DNA from 4 places in the Aeromicrobium fastidiosum genome. Region 1 is predicted to be linked to each of the others. Evidence: riboswitches for the same ligand, from Rfam matches in the RefSeq annotation. Region 1 holds a riboswitch; each other region holds the start of a gene.
What was found. Region 1 has a riboswitch for cobalamin ahead of JOF40_RS06250 (ABC transporter substrate-binding protein). Riboswitches for the same ligand answer to the same signal wherever they lie in the genome.

Region 1 (2,811 bases):
GACGCCGAGCTCGTCGGATCGGTCGCCCTCGACGCCCGCATCCCCCTCCTCGAGCTGCGCGCCGCCGAGGGGGCGGGCCTGGAGGAGATGTTCCTCGAGCTCACCGCCGACGACCAGCGCGAGACCATCGTCAACCAAGGAGCAGCAGCATGAGCACGACCGTCACCAGCCCCGTCGCCGCCCCCACGTCGTCCGCGGTCGCGCAGCGCGCACCGCGGCCCGTCCCCGAGCCCATCCCGTTCTCGCGACTCGTGTCGGTCGAGCTGCGCAAGTGCTTCGACACCCGGGCGGGCTTCTGGCTCCTTGCCTCGGTCGGCATCATCGGCCTGCTCGCCACGGTCGCGGTGCTGCTGTGGTCGCCTGACTCCCAGCTGACGTACTCGACGTTCTCCGGGGCGGTCGGCTTCCCGATGACGGTGCTGCTGCCGATGATCGCGATCCTGCTGGTGACCGGCGAATGGACCCAGCGCAGCGGCTTGACGACGTTCACGCTCGTGCCGAACCGACCTCGCGTCATCGGGGCCAAGGCCGCTGTCACGATCGGCATCGCCGTCGTCTCGACGGTGCTGGCCTTTGCGATCGGCGCGGTCGGGACGGTGCTCGGCTCGGCGATCGCCGGCGTCGACCAGGTGTGGGACATGACCGCCGGCGACATCGTCAACATCGGCCTGGCGCAGACCCTCGGGATGCTGATCGGCTTCATGCTGGCCGCCGTCATCCGGCACTCCGCCGGGGCGATCGTGGCGTACTTCGTCTACTCCTTCGTCCTGTCGGGGCTCACCGAGCTGCTGGCCCAGACGCAGCAGTGGTTCAGCGACCTGCGTCCCTGGGTCGACGTCAACTACGCCCAGGCGGCCCTCTTCAACGGCAGCCTGACCTCGGCGCAGTGGGCCCACCTCGCGGTCACGACCGTCGTGTGGCTCGTCGTGCCGATGACCGTCGGACTGTGGGCACTGATGCGCTCCGAGGTGAAGTAGCCCGCGGACGTCCGCGAGTGGTGCGTTCCTGTCCTCGAGTGGTGCGGTGTGGTCAGACGCGCCGTCCCACTTCGTCCAGGACGCACCACTCGCGCGCTGGCGCGGGGGGCGCGTGACAGGACGTCGGCTAGGCTGCGAACGAACCAGTCGTGCCCATTCGTTGGGTCAGGGAATCCGGTGAGAATCCGGAGCTGACGCGCAGCGGTGAGGGGGACGGGGGTGGCATCGGCCACTGGATCGCGAGATCTGGGAAGGCGCCACCGCCCGGACGAACCCGAGTCCGAAGACCTGCTGGTTTGCGGCCGACACCTGTCGGCCGGATCACTCGTCAGGCTCCGCGCACGAGCCTCAGATCCCAAGGACGCATCCCATGCCTCGTCGCATCCCAGCACGCTCGACCGGCCTGCTCGCAGGTCTCGCCCTCACCGCCACCCTCCTCGCCGCCTGCGGATCGAGCTCGTCCGACGTGGCGGCCGGCCGGACGATCGCCGGCACCGAGGGCAAGACCTCGTACCCGCTGACCATCACGGACAACTGCGGCATGGACGTCACGATCGAGAAGGCCCCCGAGCGCGCCGTCTCGGTCAACCAGGGCTCCACCGAGATCCTGCTGTCGCTGGGCCTCGCCGACCGCATGGTCGGCACCGCCACCTGGACCGACGCGATCCGTCCCAACCTGGCCAAGGCCAATGAGACCGTGCCACGGCTGGCCGACAACACCGTCTCGTACGAGCGGGTGCTGAAGGCCGAGCCCGACCTGGTCACGGCGTCGTTCGGCTACTCGCTCAACGGGGAGGACCCCGACCGTCGAGCCCAGTACGCCAAGCTCGGGGTGCCGACGTACCTCGCGCCGTCCCACTGCGACGGCCGCACCGACGAGAGCGGCGACGGACCCCGCTCGCACCCGCTCGAGATGCCGACGATCTACCGCGAGATCACGCAGCTGGCCGAGATCTTCGACGTCCCGTCACGTGGCAAGGCACTGGTCGCCGAGCTGAAGCAGCGCATGGCCGCGGCGGCTGCGGCGAAGCCCGAGGACGACGTCTCGATCGCCTACTGGTTCGCCAACACCGAGCTGCCGTACATGGCCGGTGCCAACGGGTCGCCGGGAGTCATGTCGCGCACCCTCGGCCTCGACAACGTCTTCGCCGACACCGACGTCGAGTGGCCGCAGATCAGCTGGGAGAGCGTCCTCGACCGCGATCCCGACGTCATCGCGCTGGGCGACCTGCGCCGCGACCAGGAGACCGGCGACCGGCTGGCCGACAAGATCAGGTTCCTCGAGACCAATCCCGTCACCAAGCAGCTCACGGCGGTGCGCGAGAAGCGCTACGTCGTGCTCAACGGCGCCGACATGAACCCGTCGATCCGCACCGTCGACGGCACCGAGAAGCTGGTCAAGACGCTGACCGACCTCGGGCTGGCGGGTTGAGCGCGGGGTCGCTCCCCGGAGCCGACCGCACCGCCGCGGCACGGGGCGCCCGCACCGTGCTGTGGGTCGTCGGCCTGGTGGTGCTGGCCCTGTCGATCGCCGTCGCCATCACGATCGGGCCCGCCGACCTGTCGGTCGGCGAGGTGTTCGCGGTCGTCGGGCAGCACCTGGGGCTGGGGGACGCCGACGTCTCCCGCATCCGCGACGGCATCGTGTGGGAGCTCCGGCTGCCCCGGACGCTGCTGGCGGCGGTGTGCGGGGCCGGGCTCGCGATCTGCGGGGCCATCATGCAGTCGCTGCTGCGCAACCCGCTCGCCGATCCGTTCGTGCTCGGCATCTCGTCGGGGGCGTCGACGGGAGCCGTGGTCGTCGTCGTGCTGGGCGTCGGCGGCGGCATCATCA
Region 2 (2,811 bases), 590 kb from region 1:
CCTGCCGCGGGCGAGCTGGTGCGGCGCGGCGGCGCGGATCGTCTCGGTGAGGTGGATCGAGCCGCCCTGGCCGGTGCGAGGCGCGGCACCGATGCGTCGGCCGGTCTCGGTGATGGCCCGCGAGCGACGTCCCGACTCGCCGGCACCGGTGCCGCCCACCGTGAACAGCTTGGGACGGTAGGGCTGCTGTGCGGACGCGACGGTCACGTCCTCGGTGCCGCCGGCGGTCTGATCGGCCGAGCTGTCTGCTTCGCCCGCTGAGCTGTCTGCCTCGCCCTGCGCCTGGTCGGATGCGGCCTGCGGGGGCGTCGGGTTCTGAGCCTGCGGCTCGCCCTCACCGTGGCCCTGACGTTCTGACGGACTCGCCGACGGCGTGTCTGCAGAAACGTCAGGCCCAGCGTCTTCGTCGGCTTCGGCTTCGCCGTCTCCGTCCGGCACCGGCGGCTCGGGCTCGTCGTCGCCGAGGATGCGGTCGAGCAGGTCCTCGTCGATGCCGGGGGCGTCGAACGGGTTGCGGCGCCGGCGGTGCGGCAGGGCCAGACGGGCCGCGGCGCGGATGTCGTCGCGTGTGACGGCAGTGCGTCCGTTCCATGCGGCGTGGGCCGAGGCGGCACGGGCCGTGACGATGTCGGCGCGCATGCCGTCGACCTCGAACGCGGCGCAGACCTCGGCGATCTTGAGCAGCGCCCAGTCGCTCAGATCGACCTGCTCGACGAGCTTCTGCGCGGCCTGGATGCGATCGGTCAGCGACGCCTCGTCGTCGGCGAAGCGGGCCGCGAACGCGTCGGGGTCGGTCTCGTAGGCGAGGCGGCGGCGGACGACCTCGACCCGGGTGGCGGGGTCGCGCGGCGCGGCGACCTCGACCGTCAGCCCGAACCGGTCGAGCAGCTGGGGCCGCAGCTCGCCCTCCTCGGGGTTCATCGTGCCCACGAGCACGAAGCGCGCGGCGTGCTCGACCGAGACGCCGTCGCGCTCGACCGTCGAGCGTCCCATCGCGGCGGCATCGAGCAGCAGGTCGACCAGGTGGTCGTGCAGCAGGTTGACCTCGTCGACGTAGAGGATGCCGCGGTGCGCGCGGGCCAGCAGGCCGGGCTCGTACTCCGTGACTCCCTCCGACAGGGCCTTCTCGAGGTGCAGCGAGCCGAGCACGCGGTCCTCGGTGGCACCGACGGGCAGCTCGACGAGACGGACGGGGCGCGTCTCGACGTCCGCGTCAGGGGCGAAGGGGCCGTCGGGCGAGAGCGGTCGTGCCTCGCGGGGATCGGACGAGAACCGGTCGCCGGCGATGACGTCGATCGGCGGCAGGATCGAGGCGAGGGCGCGCACCATCGTCGACTTGGCGGTGCCCTTCTCGCCGCGCACCAGTACGCCACCGATGGCCGGCGAGATCGTGGAGAGGGTCAGGGCGAGCGCCATGTCGTCGGATCCGACCACGGCGCTGAAGGGGTAGTGCTGTGGCATGTGGGGCTCCCGCTCGTCTGCCGACGTCCGCCGGACGCGGTTGCGTCCGCCGGTCAGGCGCGAGGCCGGTCTTCGGACTTCCGAGGTCTGTGCCTCGGTCACCGCAGCGGGCCCTGTGCCGGATTCTCACCGGCTTCCCGATTCTCCCCTCGCGGGGCACCTCGAGCCTTCTGCTCGCAAGGGTAACGGTCGCGGTGCGTCCATGCGCCCACCCGGGAGGTGGATCTGCAACCGTCTCAGCGCCGACACGGTTGCGGATCCACCTCCTGCTGCGGCGCGGGACTAGGCGTCCCCGGCGCTGCTGCGCCCCCGCTCGTGGGCGTCCATGCGCTGGGAGGTGCCGAGATCGAAGACGGCGACGCCGATCGTGAACGCGACGTAGGTGCCGATCGCGGGCCAGAACAAGCCGACGTCGCTGGGCCAGCTCGCGTCGGCGACGACGTCGTTGGCCACCCCGCCCAGCGCCCAGTAGACGGTGGCACCGGCGAGGGCGTACGCGGTCGCCCACGGGCGCAGCCGCCTGAGACGGTGGACGGCCTCGGTGCTGAACGGGCCGTCGTCCCGCGTGCCCTCGACGACCCGCCGCAGGCCGATCAGGCAGGCCAGGGCGGCCAGGACGATCGGGAGGGGTCGCACGTCGACGAGCGCCTGCACCAGGCGCGGGTGACCGAGGGCGTCGTAGGGGCGGCAGACGGTCTCGCGGTCGGTGGCGCGCAGGAGCGATCCGTCCCGCGCGAAGTCGTCCTCGGTCATGCGGTCGTCGGACCCGATCGTGACGCACGCGTGCTCGCGCATCGTGCCGTCCTCGGTCCCCCCAGTGCCGGCGATCACGGCGAAGCCGATGAATGCCACCGAGACCGTGGCGAGGACGAGGGCAGCCGTCACCAGCGACGCCATGAAGCCCCAACGGGAGACGGCCTTGTTGGGCTGCATGCCAGCAGAGTAGGCGAGTCGGTGGCCCCGAGGCTCACCGATCTTTCTGCGTTCGCGGTGCCCTGGCTGCAGGAACGTCGAAACATTCCGTCCGAGGACGACTGATCTTTCTGCGTTGACGCGGCTCCGGCTACCGGAACGCCGAAAGATGGGTCCCCCCGGTCGGCGACATCCTGTCCGGCCGAAGCGGGATATCGTCGATGCCTGTGAGCACACGGGTGACGGTCGTCGGTATCGGCGCGGACGGCTGGAGCGGTCTGTCCGCGGCGGCGCGGGAGCTGGTCGACGGCGCGGCGGTCGTGCTGGGCGGCGAGCGACACCTGGCGATGCTCCCCGACGTGCCGGAGCAGATCCGCCAGGCCTGGCCGTCACCGCTGCTGGAGGCGCTGCCGCCGCTGCTGGCGCAGTTCGACGGCT
Region 3 (2,811 bases), 380 kb from region 1:
GAGGTGCAGAACATCACCGACCAGGCGGCGTTGTCGCAGCTGCTGGTCTGCCTCGGTGACGCGTTGACGTACGAGCACACCGTCGTCGTTCCTGGAGGGGCACACATCGACCGGGTGCTGCCGGTAGCGGTCTATCTGACAGGGCTGCCGGACTTCGACGACATGGCCGGCGCGCGCAAGGGTGCCACGTTCACGCGCCGCTTCAAGACGATCACGCTGGCACCGATCTCCGACGACGACTTCAAGCTGGCATTGACATCTTTCCTGGACCCCGGGTGGCCGGTCGAGGTCGACGGGTTGCCGGCGACGGTTCGGATGACGCAGGAGGCGCGGGACGCGATCGTTGCCTGCTGCTGCGGGGAGCCGTTCCTCTTCCAGCTGGCAGGGCAGGAAGCCTGGTACGCGTCGCCGGACTCGCCGCTGATCACCGTCGACGACGTGCGCCAGGGGTGGGAGGAGGCCAAGCCCGAGGCGGTGACGCACGTGGAGCGCATCCTCGGGCGTCTGCCCGAGCGGGAGCAGCAGCTGATCCGGGCGATGTCCCTCCTCGACCCGCAAGAGCGCACCGCGTCGGCGATCGCCGCCCGGATGGGGTTCGACTCAGCGACGCAGATCGGCCCGTTCGCGTCCCGTCTCGATACGGTGCGGGGGATCATCAACCGCGGCAAGCCGTACTCGTTCCGCCATCGCGCGATCGAGGCGTACCTGACGACGGAGTGGCCGCACATCTGAGACAGGGCGGGACGTGGAGCCAGCGGCATACCCGCCCCGGCGGGTTGCTGAGACGCACGCCACATCGTCACTCGACGGATCGCTGCTAGATTGCGACGGCCAGTCAACTCAGTGATGAGCCAGGGAACCCGGTGTGAGTCCGGGACTGTCGCGCAGCGGTGAGGGTGACGGGCGGAGCACGAGGCCACTGGACCGATACGGGTCTGGGAAGGCGCGCCGCCTGGTTGATCCCGAGTCCGAAGACCTGCTGGCCGTGGACCCGATCGTCCGCGTCACCCACTCACCAGGCTTCGCGAAAAAGCCTTCGGACTCGGAAGAGATCTCTCATGACGTCATCTCGTCGTACCCTGCTGCCCCCTGCCCTCCTGGTCGCCGCGGCGCTCTGCCTGTCCGCCTGCGGCGGTGCTCCGGAGGCGGAGAAGACCGCCGCGGCCGACTCCGCCGACCACCCCGTCAAGGCCACGAGCTGCGGGTTCACGTCCACCGTCGCCGCCGCGCCCGAGCGGGCCGTGACGATGAACCAGGGCGCCACGGAGGTCATGCTGGCGCTCGGTCTCGAGGACCGGCTCGCCGGTACGGCATACCTCGACGACTCCGTGCCGACCAAGTGGCAGAAGGCCTACGACTCGGTGAAGGTCCTCTCCAAGGAGTACCCCGACCACGAGAGCCTGCTGGCGGCCCGGCCCGACTTCGTCTACGCGTCGTACATCAGCGCCTTCGATCCCGAGGTCGCCGGCTCGCCCGCCGAGCTGGCCACGCTCGACATCGGCTCCTACAACTCTCCCCTCGGGTGCGGTGACAACGACCTTCCCGCCGTCTCGTTCGACACGGTCTGGGACGAGATCGAGACCGTCGCCACGGTCTTCGGGGTCCCCGAGCGCGCCGATGCGATCAAGGCCGAGCAGCAGAAGGCCCTCGGGACCCTGGCGAAGCAGGGCGCCGGCGACGGTGTCGACGTCTTCTGGTTCGACTCCGGCGACAAGACCCCGCTGGCCGGGGCGGGAGAGGGCGGGCCGCAGCTGATCCTCGACGCGGTCGGAGCCACGAACCTGTTCTCCGACCTGAAGGGCGGCTGGGCCGACGTCAGCTGGGAGCGGGTCGTCAAGGCCGACCCCGACGTCATCGTGCTCGGCGACGCGAGCTGGTCGTCGGCGGACGACAAGATCGCCCTCCTGCAGAAGGATCCGGCCCTCAAGCAGCTCGAGGCCGTGCGCGAGAAGCGGTTCGTGGTGCTGCCGTACTCCGAGACCACCCCCGGCGTGCGTCTGGCCGACGGCGCGCAGGCCGTGGCCGACGGGCTCGACGCGCTCGACCTGCGCTGATGCACCAACAGGTCAGCCCGCGGTCTGCCGGGACCGCGGGCACGGCAGCCCCGTTCGCGCTGCTCGGGGTGGTGCTGGTCGGGACGATGACCGTCGCCCTCGGCATCGGGGCGGTCGGCATCCCGGTGCCCACGGTCGTCGACGTCCTCCTGCAGCGCCTCGGCGCAGGTGTCGACGTGTCGGCGCTCGACGACCAGATCGTCTGGCAGCTGCGGATGCCGCGGGTGCTCGGTGCCGCCGCGACGGGGGCAGGCCTCGCGCTGTGCGGTGCCGTGCTCCAGTCGTTGACCCGCAACGACCTCGCCGATCCCTACCTGCTGGGCATCTCCGGCGGGGCGACCGTCGGTGCCGTCAGCGTCATCGTCCTGGGAGTCAGCCTGGCCGGTCTGGTCTCGGCCACGATGATCACGCTCGGGGCCTTCGCGGGGGCGTTGGCGGCGATGGCGCTGGTGCTGGCCCTGGCGACGGGACGGTCGGGGGCGCTGCCGCCGGGACGCACTGTGCTGGCCGGTGTCGCGATCGGCCAGATCTGCGCGGCGTACACGTCGTTCGTCGTCATCATGTCGGGCGACCACGACGCAGCACGCCGGGTGCTGAGCTGGACGCTGGGATCGCTGGCCGGGCTGCGCTGGCACTCGTCGCTGTTCCTGTGCGTGGCGGCGCTCGTCGCGGGCGTCCTGATCATGGCGTTCACGTCGGACCTCGACGCCTTCGCGTTCGGTGAGTCGTCGGCCGGGTCGTTGGGCGTCTCGATCAC
Region 4 (2,811 bases), 380 kb from region 1:
GCTCTGGCGCAGGAGCCGTCGGTGCTGATGCTCGACGAGCCGACCAACCACCTCGACCTGCGGCACCAGATCGACTTCTTGTCGACCGTCAAGGCGCTCGGCATCACGACGATCGCGGCCCTGCACGACCTCGACCTCGCGGCGGCGTTCTGCGACCGCCTCGTCGTGATGCGCGACGGGCACGTCGTCGCGGCCGGACCGGTCGAGGACGTCCTCTCGGCCGAGCTCGTGCACGACGTCTACGGCGTCCGGGCGACGGTCGACCACCACGAGGCGGCCGGCCGTCTGCACGTGGTGTGGCACCGATGACTGCGCTGGTGCTCGTGGGCATGTCGATCGCCGAGGTGAACGACCGCCACGTCCTCGCGGCTCGCGCCGCGGACGAGGGCGCGACGGTCGCGTTCCTGCAGCACGGGGAGCCGTCGCTGGTCGACGAGCTCACCCGCCTGGCCGGCGACGGGGTCGACGTCATCCGCCTCGAGCCCGTCGTGCTGACGGATGCCCGGTCGCCGGGGCGGTCGTGGGTGCGCCGGGTCGCGGGGCACTGGCTGCGCGAGGCGCGCCGGCGTCCGACGATCCTGGTCGGCGGCACACCTGTCACGGGGGAGGAAGCCGCACTCACGTCATCCGCGTGGGAGCACGTGCCGGGACACTCCCGGCACCTGCTGGTGTGCCGCGGCCCGCGGTGCTCGGCCCGTGGGGCCCAGCAGACGTCCGAGGCGTTCGACTCGGCGCTCCGCGAGGCGGGGCTCGGCGACGACGACGTGCTGGTCACGCAGACCGGCTGCCTGTTCCCGTGCAACCAGGCACCCGTCGTCGTGCTGCACCCCGACGACGCGTGGTTCGGCGGGGTCGACGAGGCGGCAGCGCGACGCATCGTGATCGAGCGGCTGGGCTGGGGACTGTCTGTCAGCGATCTGCTGCTGCCGCGCAAGAAACACCAGATCTAGTAGTTACAAGCGTGTGGTTTCCATATACAGTGGTTGACGCAGCTGGTTCGGCTCCTCAGCCAGGGGAGTCGTGGCAACAGGGAACCCGGTGAAAATCCGGGACTGCCCCGCAGCGGTAAGTGGGAACGACCTTCGTCATCAGCACTGGGACTCGTCTGCATCGTCAGGCGGCCTGGGAAGCGACGAACAGTAGGCGGCGGCGCGCGAGCGTCGCCTGGCCCGTGAGTCCGAAGACCTGCCAGTGCCGCACCGTCCAGACGACGGTGTGGGTCCGCGACCTCGTGGGAAGGTCAGGGGATCAGGTCGTGCTGCCACGTCTCCGACACCGGAGCCGACCCCTCCTCTGCACCCCTCAGGCTCGGACTGCGTCCACGCACCAGTTCACGAGGGGTGAACCGCATGACCATCACAGTCATCAAGCGCGACGGATCGCGCGCACCGTACGACGGCTACGAGATCGCCAGGTCCATCGAAGAGGCCAGCACAGGGCTCGACGACCAGGTCGCCCGCGTCACGCAGCTGCAGTCTGAGCTCGAGATCACGCTGTTCGACGGCATCACGAGCGAGCAGCTGGACGAGGCTGTCGTCCAGGTCGCGCTGCAGAACGTCAAGGACGACCCGGCGTTCGACACCATCGCGTCGCGCCTGCTGGTCAAGACGCTCTACAAGAAGATCTTCGGCGAGGGCGTGACCCGCGACGAGGTCTACTCCTTCCACGGTCCGGCCTTCGTCGCCTCGGTGCTGCGGGGTGTCGAGCTGGACCTGCTCGACGCGCGCCTGGCCGAACTGTTCGACCTCGAGGTGCTGGGTGCCGCGCTCGACCCCGACCGCGACGACCTGATCCGCTACATCGGTGCCCAGACCATGCGCACGCGCTACATGATCTGCGAGCCCGACGGCACACCGCTGGAGGTGCCGCAGTTCTTCTGGATGCGCGTCGCGATGGGCCTGTCGCTCAACGAGGCCGATCCCACGGCGTCCGCGATCGCCTTCTACGACAAGATGTCACGGCTCGAGTACCTCGCCGCGGGTTCGACGCTCGTCAACGCCGGGACGTCGTATAGCCAGCTCTCCAACTGCTTCGTGATGCAGATGGAGGACGACATCGAGCACATCGCCAAGAGCGTCCGCGACGTCATGTGGCTGACGAAGGGCACCGGTGGCATCGGCATGTCGGTCAGCAAGCTGCGCTCCGAGGGCTCGCCGATCCGGTCCAACAACACGTCGTCGACCGGGCCGATCCCGTTCATGCACACGATCGACTCCACGCTGCGGGCCATCAGCCGCGGCGGCAAGAAGTTCGGTGCCCTCTGCTTCTACATGGAGAACTGGCACCTCGACTTCGCCCAGTTCCTCGACCTGCGGGCCAACTCCGGCGACCCGTACCGGCGCACCCGCACCGCCAACACCGCGGTGTGGATCTCCGACGAGTTCATGAAGCGCGTGCAGGACGACGGCGACTGGTTCCTGTTCGACCCACTCGACGTCCCCGACCTGACCGAGCTGTACGGCGCGGCCTTCTCGGCCCGCTACGCCGAGTACGTCGCGATGGCCGAGGCGGGACAGCGGCGGCACAAGAAGCTGCGCGCCCGCGAGCAGTTCCGCGCGATCCTGGTGTCGCTGCAGGCCAGTTCCCACCCGTGGCTGACGTGGAAGGACACCATCAACACCCGCGCGCTCAATCACAACACCGGCACGATCCACCTGTCGAACCTCTGCACCGAGATCACGCTGCCGCAGGACCGCGACAACGTGGCGGTCTGCAACCTCGCGTCGATCAACCTCTCGCGGCACGTGACCGGACGGCGCCAGCAGGCCCGCATCGATTGGATGCGTCTGGCCGAGTCGACCCGGCTCGCGG

Region 2: linked by a shared signal. The riboswitch ahead of JOF40_RS03315 (magnesium chelatase subunit D family protein) and the one ahead of JOF40_RS06250 (ABC transporter substrate-binding protein) in region 1 are both predicted to bind cobalamin.
Region 3: linked by a shared signal. The riboswitch ahead of JOF40_RS08125 (ABC transporter substrate-binding protein) and the one ahead of JOF40_RS06250 (ABC transporter substrate-binding protein) in region 1 are both predicted to bind cobalamin.
Region 4: linked by a shared signal. The riboswitch ahead of JOF40_RS08145 (ribonucleoside-diphosphate reductase subunit alpha) and the one ahead of JOF40_RS06250 (ABC transporter substrate-binding protein) in region 1 are both predicted to bind cobalamin.

Annotation. Positions count from the first base shown of each region.
Region 1 is NZ_JAGIOG010000001.1:1,260,002-1,262,812, reverse strand. Features, by position in the region: gene JOF40_RS06260 (ABC transporter ATP-binding protein) at 1-153, shown strand, start outside; gene JOF40_RS06255 (ABC-2 transporter permease) at 150-977, shown strand; cobalamin riboswitch at 1,105-1,287, shown strand; gene JOF40_RS06250 (ABC transporter substrate-binding protein) at 1,348-2,409, shown strand; gene JOF40_RS06245 (FecCD family ABC transporter permease) at 2,406-2,811, shown strand, end outside.
Region 2 is NZ_JAGIOG010000001.1:670,477-673,287, reverse strand. Features, by position in the region: gene JOF40_RS03315 (magnesium chelatase subunit D family protein) at 1-1,461, opposite strand, end outside; cobalamin riboswitch at 1,508-1,640, opposite strand; gene JOF40_RS03310 (hypothetical protein) at 1,744-2,394, opposite strand; gene cbiE (precorrin-6y C5,15-methyltransferase (decarboxylating) subunit CbiE) at 2,595-2,811, shown strand, end outside.
Region 3 is NZ_JAGIOG010000001.1:1,637,565-1,640,375, forward strand. Features, by position in the region: gene JOF40_RS08120 (ATP-binding protein) at 1-732, shown strand, start outside; cobalamin riboswitch at 816-998, shown strand; gene JOF40_RS08125 (ABC transporter substrate-binding protein) at 1,059-2,054, shown strand; gene JOF40_RS08130 (FecCD family ABC transporter permease) at 2,054-2,811, shown strand, end outside.
Region 4 is NZ_JAGIOG010000001.1:1,641,126-1,643,936, forward strand. Features, by position in the region: gene JOF40_RS08135 (ABC transporter ATP-binding protein) at 1-309, shown strand, start outside; gene JOF40_RS08140 ((2Fe-2S) ferredoxin domain-containing protein) at 306-950, shown strand; cobalamin riboswitch at 976-1,207, shown strand; gene JOF40_RS08145 (ribonucleoside-diphosphate reductase subunit alpha) at 1,350-2,811, shown strand, end outside.